DNA from 2 places in the Nocardioides hankookensis genome. Region 2 is predicted to be linked to the other one. Evidence: predicted binding sites of a transcription regulator. Region 2 holds the regulator's gene; the other holds the start of a gene.

Region 1 (5,335 bases), on a different contig from region 2:
ACTACCGCTACCCGCCCGGCGCCGTACGCCGCCTCGACGACGCCCTCCTCGCCGCCTTCGGCGACACCTACGTCGACCTGCCCGGCAACGCTCACCGCCAGCCGCTGCTCCGGACCCGGTTGGAGAGGATGCGCGGATGAGCGCGATCGAGGCGCCGGTGTCGAGCCGGATGCCGCCCTCGGCGTACGTGCTTGCCTGGCTCTGCCTCCTCGGCCAGCTGCCCAGCCTCGCGACCCGCGGGCTCAGTGACGGCGACGGCGTCTGGGTGCTGCTGTCAATGGTCCTGGGAGCGCTGGTGATCGCGTGGTTCTCGGCCGGGGTGCTGCGCGCTCGGATCGTCCGGCTGGTGGTGGTGTGGATCGTGCTCGTCCTCGGCGCCCTGCTGGTGGCGGTCGACGTCGTCCAGAATCCCCACACGAGCTGGTGGGACCTGCTCCTGCTTCTCGCCTCGATCGGCCAGGTCGCCGCACTCGGCACGTTCTGCTCCACGGACTACTTCCGGTGGCAGCGCGCCCAGCCGACCGCCGCCGGCCCCGACATCAGCACGCTGGTGGCGATCGCCGTGGTCGTCGGTCTGGTGGGTGGGATCACCGCGCCGGCCGAGCACAGCGACTCGCCGATCCAGCTCCGCATCGCGCTCTGACGATCACCCTCAGGGCCGGTACGGCGGCGCCACGCCCCAGCCCCACCGAGGCACGGGAGCGTGCTCGACGACCTCGGCGCCGGGCTGCGAGTTCTCCTGCGCGAGCCGGGTGCCCCACTCCAGGTAGCCCACGAGCGCGGCCCGGAACTCCGGGTCGGCGGGCAGCTCGGCGTCGTCCGCCGCGAGGCTCATCGTCGAGGCGAACCGGTGCCGCTGCTCGGCCGTGATCCCGAGGCCGCGGTGGTGGGCGAGCATCCGCTCGTAGCCGCCCAGCTCGTCGGTGTAGGTCGTCGGGCCGCCGAAGACCTCCGACCACCAGGCGGCCACGTGGGCCCGGTGCTCCTCGGTGACCCCGCCCGGGAAGAACCCGCTGAGCAGGTCGTCCCGCTCGACCCGGTCGTAGAAGCAGTCGATCAGGCGGCGCAGCGCACCCCCGCCGCCGGCCCACTCGTAGAGGGTCGGTTCGTCGCTCACCCGCTCGACGCTACCGTCGGAGCCATGACTCCAGCAGACGTCTTCATCGACTTCTTCGAGCGGATCCTCGAGAACGGCGTGGCCGCGGTCGACGGACTCACCGACGAGCAGCTCGCCCACCGTGTCAGCCCGGACGCCAACTCGATCGCGTGGCTGGTCTGGCACACCGCCCGGGTGCAGGACGCGCAGATCGCGCACGCGGCCGGCACGGAGGAGGTGTGGTTCACCCAGGGCTGGGTGGACCGCTTCGGGCTGGACATCGACCCCACCGACCACGGCTACGGCCACACCAGCGAGCAGGTCGGCAAGGTGCAGGCCCCCGCCGGGCTGCTCGCCGACTACCTGCGCGCCACGCACGACGCGACGGTCGGCTACCTGCGCACCGTCACCGAGGCCGACCTCGACGAGATCATCGACCGCCACTGGGACCCGCCGGTCACCCGCGGCGTCCGGCTGGTCAGCATCGCCGACGACGACGCCCAGCACGTCGGCCAGGCGGCGTACCTGCGCGGGCTCCTCGGCGCCTGACCGTCGGCCCTGCGCGGGTACGGCACACGGTGGTTGGGGTGCGAGCGGACCGAGCCTCGAAACCACCACAGCCCGCGGGTCGGTCTGTGCTTGCGCGCCGACAGGCTTCCTACACGGGTAAGGCCGGCGGTGGGCTCCGGCCGCTTCCCGGGCAGCGGGCCCGCCGAAAACTTTTGGAATCGACCGCGCGGAATTGCTCGCACATGCGTTCGAATCGTGGTAGGATCGAGCATGGCTCGACGCACCCGGACCCAGGACTCGCACCTCGCGGGCCTGCTGGATGCCGCGTCCGAGCAGACGATGATCGCGCGAATGGCAGAGGCCGCCCGATTCGAGCTCGCCGCTGCGTGGGCCGAAGCCCACCCGGCCCCTGTCGAGGACGCAGTGGTCGACGAGCTCGGTGACCTGGTGATGTTCGGTGACCAGCCGATCACCCTGGCCGGCGAAGGCGCGCCCGGGATGTCGGAGTTCGCGGTCGCGGAGTTCGCCGCCGCAGTCGGCATGTCCGCCTACCAGGGCCGCAACTTCCTCGGCGCCGCGCTGGAGACCAAGTACCGGCTCCCGCAGATCTGGGCCCGGACCATGTCAGGTGAGATCCCGGTGTGGAAGGTCCGCCGGGTCACCGACCGCACCCACCGACTCGACCCCACCGCCGCAGCCCATGTCGACCGGCAGTTGGCGCCCGTCCTCGCGACCTGCTCGTGGGCCAAAGTCGAGTCGGAGGTCGAGACCGCCGCCGCTGTGGCTGACCCCGAGCACGCCGAAGGCGAACGTCTCGACTGCTCCGCCCAGGCACACCTCGACATCGCGTTGACAGACGCCCACCTCAACCGGGGCCTCGTCCCCATCAGCGGGCTCCTCGAGTACACCGACGCCCTCGCCCTCGAGACACAGATCAAAGCAGGCGCCCACGCACTCCTGACCGAGCACCCCGAGCTCGACCTCGACATCCGCCGTGCGATGGCCGCCGGACAGCTCGGTGGCGATGCTGCTGTGCCGCGGGAGGTGGTGGTCTACGCCCACCACCAGTCCAACGACGCCCACGGCATCGTCGGTGTCGAGAGCGGTCACCTGCCGTACGCCACCATCGAGCAGCTCCACGAATGGTGCGCCACCAACGGCACGAAGGTGTCGATCCGGCCGGTGCTGGACCTGTCCGAGGAGATCAGCACCGACGCCTACGCGCCGACCGCCCGACAGCGAGAACAAGCGATCCTCACCACCCCGACCTGCGTGTTCCCGCACTGCAGCAAGACCGCCCGGGGTTGCGACCTCGACCACATCACCGCCTACAGCCAGGGCGGCAGAACCACGTCATGGAACCTCGCCCCGCTGTGCCGCTTCCACCACCGCGTGAAGACCTTCAGCGCGTGGACCTACCGGCGCACCTCCCGCACCGGCTTCGAGTGGACCTCCCCGAAGGGCCGGGTCCACCCCGTCGACTTCACCACCGAACACCGACGACGAACCCGCTGACCCCCACCCCACCGGCACCGTCGGTGGGGCCACAGTCATGTCCGGGACCCGATCACGCCGGTTCTGCTACGACCCGGGCCACGACGGTCGACCCGAGACCACCCGCAACCCGACCAGCCACTGGAAATCGCCCCCGCAACCACAGCGAATGGTGACCACGTTTCCCGTCTGTCGCGTGACCCACGGTGACTACGGCGGACCGCGGCGCTGGGTAGATCAGCACCGCTCGGTCGAGCCCACGAGCTCGCAGGAGGAGTCGTCGTGGTCGAGCAGGGCGCCCTTCGTGATGACGAGCCACGGGACAGCGAGGATCGGCGCGAGCACGAGCAGCGCGAGCAGCACGGCGCCGACGGTCCAGAGAGCTGTCCGTCGCCGCTCCCGGGCCACCCGCTCCTCGAGACCGGGGTCCGGTGCGGCCGGGAAGGGAGGCAGTCCAGGCCACGGCGTCATGCACCTGAGCATGGAGTGCGTCGGCGGCGCGCGCCATCAGCCGATCGGACCCGTCGGTGCGGGTCGACGAGTGTCAGGCGTCGGCGCCCTGCGCGGCCGGCACCACGCAGGCCGCGGTCACCGGGGCGCCCTCGCAGCAGGGGCGGATGTAGCCGCACCGATCACAGCGCGAGTGGGAGGTCTCCCACCGCATCGTCGCCCCGCAGCCGTCGCACTCCATCGCGTCCATGGGACGCGATCCTGCCACCGGCCGACTACGCGGAGGTGGAGGCGCGCGTTGCCTTCTCGAGCAGCTCGCGCAGGGCAGCGGCGTCGACCTCGGGGCCGTACGCCGGCTGGTCGCGGTCGAAGCGCCAGCCCTCGGCGAGCGGGCCGACGTCGACGACGTCGTACCCGATCCCGTCGGTCAGCGCGGCGACCGTGGCCTTCGCGGCGGCGTCGTCGCCGGCGAGGGGCAGCGCACGGCGACCGTCGGTGCCGGCCGGGACGCCCTGGGTCAGCAGGTGGTCGGCGCGGATCGCGTTGAACAGCTTCACGACGTACGACGTGGGCAGGTGCGCCTGGAGCGCTTCGCTCGGCGTCGAGCGGCCCTCGTCGATGTCGACGTCGTGGCCGTCGCGCTCCCAGTAGTAGTTGTTGGTGTCGATGACGACCTTGCCCGCGAGCGGCTCGACCGGGATCTTGTCGACGGCCAGGAACGGCACCGACACCACGACGACCTCGCCGGCCGCGGCGGCCTCGGCGGCGGTCGCGGCTCGGGCCGTCCCACCGATCTCCTGCACCAGGTCGGCGAGCGTCTCCGGCCCGCGCGAGTTGCTGATGACGACGTCGTGCCCCTGCGCCGCGAAGAGCTTCGCGAGGGTGCCGCCGATGTTGCCGCTGCCGATGATGCCGATGGTGGTCATGCAGGGTTCAACCACCACGCGGGTCGTGCTGTTCCGGTCACCAGGGGACGGGTTCGAAGTCCTTCAGGAAGTGCCCGTAGAGGTCCTCGCCGGCCTCGCCGCGCACGATCGGGTCGTAGACCCGGGCCGCGCCGTCGACCAGGTCGAGCGGCGCGTGCCACCCCTCGGCGGCGATCCGGAGCTTCTCCTGGTGCGGTCGCTCGTCGGTGATCCAGCCGGTGTCGACGGCGTTCATCAGGATCTGGTCGGTCTCGAACATCTCCGTCGCGCTGGTGCGGGTCAGCATGTTCAGCGACGCCTTGGCCATGTTGGTGTGCGGGTGCCCCGCGCCCTTGTAGCGACGGCCCCCGAACTGACCCTCCATCGCCGACACGTTGACGACGTACGTACGCCGCGCGGACGAGGCGCGCAGCGACGCGCGCAGGCGGGAGATCAGCAGGAACGGCGCGGTCGCGTTGCAGAGCTGTACCTCGAGCAGCTCCAGCGGGTCGACCTCGTCGACGGTCTGGGTCCACGAGTTCGTCGTCTGGAGGTCCGGCAGCAGCCCGCCGGCGTCGACGGCCGTGCCGGCGAGGTGGGCCTCGAGCGATGCGTTGCCGGCCTGCAGCGCGAGCGCCGTGATCGAGGCCGGCGTGTGCGCGGGCGTCTCGTGGTGGGCGACGGCGTGCTGCTTCAGCGTCCCGGCGATCGCGGCGGGGTGGGCGTCGCTGATCCGGTCGAAGCTGACGATCTCGGGCAGCGGCACGCCGGTCGGCAGCGGCGCCCGCTCGGCCTCGACGAGGGGCGCGTAGGAGCCCGGCGTACGACGCACCGTCTGGCAGGCGTTGTTGATGATGATGTCGAGCGGACCGTCGGCCGC
Region 2 (5,335 bases):
TCGAGAAGACCAGGCCGGCGGCCCCGGCCTTGAGGAAGGTGCGGCGCTCGAGGCTCATAGGGGCGTCGTCACCTGCTCGATGCGGCCCGTGCCGGTCTTGGTGGCGTACGACGTCGACCAGATGATCGGCGTCCTCCGGTCGGCGCGGTCGCCGATGACGTACCAGTCCATCTGCGCGCGGGTCGCGGTGATGTCGAGCACCGAGAACCCGTGGCTGTCGAAGTCGAGGTACTTGACGTGCCGGTTGTTGGCCTTGATCGCCTGCTCGACCACGACGCTCGTCGTGCGTGGCGGCGTACCGGTGATGTCCTTGAGGTTGCTGGAGGTCACCGACGAGCAGACGAACTCGACGCCGGCCGTGTCGCCCACGGGGTACGACGCGGCGTCGTAGGGAAGCTCGCACGCCCAGCCGGAGTGGATGTCGCCGGTGATGAAGAGCGCGTCGGTGACCTGGTGGTCGCGGATGTGCTCGAAGACCTCGCGCCGGTCGTGGGTGTAGCCGTCCCACTGGTCGAGGTTGTAGGCGACGCCGTCGCGGGGGAGCAGGCCGGTCACGTCGTTGACCGGGTCGATCAGGTCGTGCGGCACGGAGCCGAACTCGACCGGGGCGATCATCACCGGGTTGCCCACGATCTTCCACTGGGCGCCGGTGCGCTTGAGCCCGGCCTTGAGCCAGTCCATCTGCTGGCGACCGGTGATGGTGCGGTCGGCGGCGTCGACCTCGGGGCCGGGCACCTCCAGCTGGCCGTCGCGGTAGCTGCGCAGGTCGAGCATGCTCAGCTCTGCGAGCGTGCCGAAGCGGAACCGCCGGAAGAGCCGGTCGCCGTCGCCGAGCCGGGCGGTGCCGTCGAGGCGCACCGGCATCCACTCGTCGTACGCACGGTGCGCACGAGCACGGCGGCGGTGGTAGTCGCCCTCGCCGAGGTCGGGGTTGTGGTTCTCGGCCCCGTCCTTCCACTGGTCGTTGGCGACCTCGTGGTCGTCCCAGGTGATGATCCAGGGGTACTTCGCGTGCAGGTCCTGGAGGTCGGGGTCCTGCTTGTACTGCGCGTGCCGCTGGCGGTAGTCGGGCAGCGAGACCATCTCGTGCGCGGGCACGTGGGAGCGGATGTCGCGGTCGTCGGACCCGTAGCCGTACTGGCCGGGGCCGTACTCGTAGAGGTAGTCGCCGAGGTGGATGACGGCGTGCAGGTCGTCGCGGTCGGCCAGCCCGCGGTAGGCGCTGAACCACCCCGCCTGGAGGTTGGCGCACGAGACGACGCCGAACCGCAGGTGCCGGGGAGTGGCCTCGGGCGCCGGCGCCGTACGGGTGCGGCCGACCCGGCTGGTCTGGCCGGCCAGGTGGAAGCGGTAGTGGTACCAGGTCGCCGGGTCGAGCCCGGTCACGTCGACCTTGACCGTGTGGTCGCGGCTCGGGCCGGTGGCGAACGTCCCGCGGCGTACGACGTGGCGGAAGCGGCGGTCGGTGGCGACCTCCCAGGTGACCTTGACCCGCGGGCCCTTGCCGGATCCGGGGGTGCTGGCCGGGGTCGGGGTGACCCGGGTCCAGATCAGCACGGCGCGGGGGAGCGGGTCGCCCGAGGCGACCCCGTGCCGGAAGCGGCGGTGGCCGGGGCGCGCGGGGGCCGCCTCGGCGTCGGTGGTGCTGACGGCGGCAGCACCGGCGGCACCCACGGTGCCGGACGCGAGCACGGTGCGTCGGCGCAGCGAGAGGCGGTCTGGGGTGATCGGCATGGTCACGACCTACCCAACGACCGGCGGCTCCTCACGTGACGCGGGCGCGAGCGCCGAGAGTTCATCCGACGTTCGTCTGAGTCGTGCCGGCCACAGCGACGGCAGCGGGATCCGGCCGATCGCGCGGGCGGCCGCCCAGCCGACCAGGATGACCAGCCAGCCGACCAGGGCGTCGATCACCCAGTGGTTGCCGGTGCCGACGATGACGATCGCGGTGCCGACGGCGTACGCCCAGCCCAGCACGCGCACCCACTTGCGGGTCGCGTAGACCTGCAGCGCCAGCGCCACCCACAGCGACCAGCCGGCATGCAGGGAGGGGAACGCCGCCAGCTCGTTGGTCAGCCCGCCGAGCCCGCGCGGTGCCGAGGCGTCGCCGCCCCACCAGCCGTCGGCCGCGTGCAGGCTGAGCACGTCGACGTACCCGCTGATGAAGCGCGGCGGCGCCGTCGGCATCATCAGGTACGCCGCCAGGCCGAGCAGCGTGCCGATCACCAGCGCACGCCGGGCCGGCCCGTAGCGGTCGGCGCCCAGGCGCCAGAGCCAGATCAGCACGGCCGCGGTGACGACGTAGTGCAGCGACGCGTACCAGTAGCTGCCGATGAGGCCGACCACGCGGTGGTCGGTGAAGAGCTGGTTGAGCGGGACCTCCCAGCTGATCCCGAGGAGGTCCTCGATGTGCAGCAGGTCGTTGGCCCGGTCGAGAGCCGGCTGCATGCTGGTGTTGGCCAGCAGTCGGGCCAGGCTGTAGAAGACCCAGAGCGCGAGGATCAGCAGCAGCTCCAGAAGGGCGCGGGCCCAGCCGGGGACCGTCCGTTCGCGTGCAAGCGCAGGTGCCGTCGTCACAGCACCAGCGTCTTCCATCGGCCCTCCCGTGCCATCAGGGATCCTCCCCTGTTACCAACGTCAGGGTCGGATCAGGGGATTCCCAGGGGAAGCCAGAAATTCACGAGCGATCAAACCCTGCGCAGCACCGCCGTCACCTTTCCCAAGATGGTGGCGTGGGTGCCGTCGATGGGATCGTAGTTCGGGTTGTGCGGCAGGAGCCACACCTTTCCGTCCTTGCGCTGCAGGGTCTTGACCGTGGCCTCGCCGTCGAGGAGCGCCGCGACGATCTCGCCGTTCTCGGCGGTCTGCTCCTTGCGGATGACCACGTAGTCGCCGTCGCAGATGGCCGCCTCGACCATCGAGTCGCCGGAGACCTCGAGCAGGAACAGCTCGCCCTCGCCGACCAGCTGCCGCGGCAGCGGGAAGACCTCGTCGTACGTCTCCTCGGCCAGGATGGGCCCGCCGGCGGCGATCCGGCCGACCAGGGGGACGTACGACGCGGCCGGGACGGTGTCGCCGATCCCGGTCTCGTCGGTGGTCGACTCGTCGGCGCTGCCGAGCGAGCGCCGGGCCGCCATCACCTCGGGGAGGAACACCTCGAGGGCGCGCGGCCGGTTGGGGTCGCGCTTGAGGTAGCCCTTCTCCTCGAGCACCTTCAGCTGGTGGGCGACGCTCGAGGAGCTGGTGAGCCCCACCGCTTCGCCGATCTCGCGCATGCTGGGCGGGTAGCCCCGCTTCTCGATCGAGTCCTTGATCGTCTGCAGGACGCGCTGCTGGCGCGGGGTGAGCCCGGTGGCATCGGCCGGCCCGTCGGGCAGCTCGCGCACCGTATCCATCTTCTTGGCCATGGGCCCACGCTAGCCATCCCGGCCGCCGGGTTCAAACATTTGTTCGAACGGGCGTGTCGGGCTCCGCCGCCTCGGAACGGCTCGAACAAATGTTCGCCCGGGGCCTTGCGTCGTTCGAACAGGTGCTCTAACGTCGTACACACGTTCGATCGAACACCTGATCGAGACGGCGGTCCAGACAGCTGCGGAGCGACTGTCGGTGGCTCCCTCTAGAACTGGTGTCATCGAGAAGGCCACTTCCCCCAGGAGCCAAGCACATGAGCACCATGACGATCGACCAGATGTTCCACTCGAAGCCCGCCGCCCGGCCGCGCAGCACTGTCCGGCTGACCCGCCGCGGCCGCGTCGTGGTCGTGCTCCTCGGTCTGCTGGTGGCCCTCGCCGTCGGCATCGTCGTCGCCTCCGGCTCCGTGGCCACCGACCACGCCGGCACACCCGAGCCCACCGCGGTGGTGCTCGTCGGCACCGGCGACACCCTGTGGGACATCGCCTCCGCGGCCGCCGACGACGGCGACGTCGACGCGATGATCGACCGCATCCAGAAGCTCAACGCGCTCGACTCCGGCATGCTCATCGCCGGCCAGCGCCTGCTGATCCCGGTCGACTGACTCGGACGACCACACAGATCTCGTCGAGCGATTCGACCCCGCTCGACGGACCGGGGAAGACGAGGGGCGGAGCCGACAGGCTCCGCCCCTCGCGGCATTTCGACCCCTACGCTTCCGGCATGGCCGGCTACTCGGGCACCCCGCTGGTGCGCAAGCTGGGGATCAAGGACGAGCACCTCGTCCTGCTCGACCGTGCACCGGAGGGCTTCGAGCTCGGCGAGACCGCGGCGCGCGTCGTAGGCCGGCTGCCAGCCTCCGGCCTCGACGTCACCCTCACCTTCCAGACCCGGCTGGCCGATCTCGAGGCCCGGTTGCCAGCGGTGTTCGAGCGGACCGTGACCGCCGGGATGGTGTGGACCTGCTGGCCGAAGAAGGCGGCCCGACGCCAGCTCGGCATCGCGAGCGACCTCGACGACAACGCCGTGCGCGAGCTCGGGCTGCGCCTCGGGTGGGTCGACGTGAAGGTCGCGGCGATCGACGACACCTGGTCGGGCCTGAAGTTCGTGCGCCGCCTCGCGGACCGTGAGCGCCCGGACTAGCGCGCCGCGCGCCGCCCGCCGATCGGCCGGGGTCCATCCGGCTCGTCGGGAGCCTCGGTCGATGTCGGGGGCTTGGTGATGCCGAGACGGCGCAGCAGCCGGGCGACGAGCATCAGACCGAAGAAGAGGCATGCGACCGCGCCGATCGAGGCGATCGCCAGGAAGATCCACGCCTGGGAGTCGCCGCCGCGTGCCGTGGAGCCGAAGTCGACGGCGGCGTACACGAGGTAGCCCCACGCCACCACCGACAACGTGATGCCGAGCGCCAGCGCGAGCAGGGCCGGGCGGGACGTGGTCTTCTTGCGCGGTCCGCGGCGCGACCCCGCCCGCTTGCCCCCGGTCGCACCCGTCACTGACCCCGCCTCACGGGGCCATTGTGGCCGATCGACCCTGACCGGTCGCGACGCCCCACGGTACCCGGAGGCTTGATCTACGCTGTCGAGCGTGGGGGACTACCGCGAGGGTTCGGTTCCCGTCGGTCTTGCCAGCGCGGCCGACGTCGATGCGGTCGCGCGGTCGCTCGTGCGCGAGCTGCTCGCCCTGCCCGACGTACGCGCGGTCGGGGTCGCCCTGGTCGAGGGCGGCGGTCGCCGGCTCCGCTTCCTGCCGGCCTCCCCGGCCGGGGCTCGTGCCGACTGGTGCCACATCGACGCCTACGACGACGTCCCGCTGACCGGGGTGGTGCGCTCCGGCACGGCGGTCTTCGGCGACCTCGACTCCTTCGCCGGTCGGTACGCCGGTCTCGTCGCCGCCCAGGTCGATGCCGGCACGCAGGCGCTGG

The links. Region 2 encodes LexA, which represses DNA repair genes until DNA is damaged. Its sites were predicted from a motif close to TCGAACANNTGTTCGA; they were not measured.
Region 1: a site for LexA is predicted at 1,843-1,858, ahead of ACFPYL_RS00610 (HNH endonuclease signature motif containing protein). Genes of this name have one in related genera too.

The regions. Positions count from the first base shown of each region.
Region 1 covers NZ_JBHSRJ010000001.1:135,848-141,182, reverse strand. The annotation lists gene ACFPYL_RS00630 (DUF429 domain-containing protein) at 1-140, shown strand, start outside; gene ACFPYL_RS00625 (hypothetical protein) at 137-643, shown strand; gene ACFPYL_RS00620 (group II truncated hemoglobin) at 653-1,117, opposite strand; gene ACFPYL_RS00615 (mycothiol transferase) at 1,142-1,645, shown strand; gene ACFPYL_RS00610 (HNH endonuclease signature motif containing protein) at 1,877-3,121, shown strand; gene ACFPYL_RS00605 (hypothetical protein) at 3,338-3,571, opposite strand; gene ACFPYL_RS00600 (hypothetical protein) at 3,645-3,800, opposite strand; gene ACFPYL_RS00595 (NADPH-dependent F420 reductase) at 3,826-4,476, opposite strand; gene ACFPYL_RS00590 (SDR family NAD(P)-dependent oxidoreductase) at 4,514-5,335, opposite strand, start outside.
Region 2 covers NZ_JBHSRJ010000009.1:845,024-850,358, reverse strand. The annotation lists gene ACFPYL_RS23750 (alkaline phosphatase family protein) at 1-58, opposite strand, end outside; gene ACFPYL_RS23745 (alkaline phosphatase D family protein) at 55-1,734, opposite strand; gene ACFPYL_RS23740 (phosphatase PAP2 family protein) at 1,744-2,577, opposite strand; gene lexA (transcriptional repressor LexA) at 2,688-3,407, opposite strand; gene ACFPYL_RS23730 (LysM peptidoglycan-binding domain-containing protein) at 3,665-4,015, shown strand; gene ACFPYL_RS23725 (DUF3052 domain-containing protein) at 4,135-4,554, shown strand; gene ACFPYL_RS23720 (hypothetical protein) at 4,551-4,907, opposite strand; gene ACFPYL_RS23715 (ATP-binding protein) at 4,999-5,335, shown strand, end outside.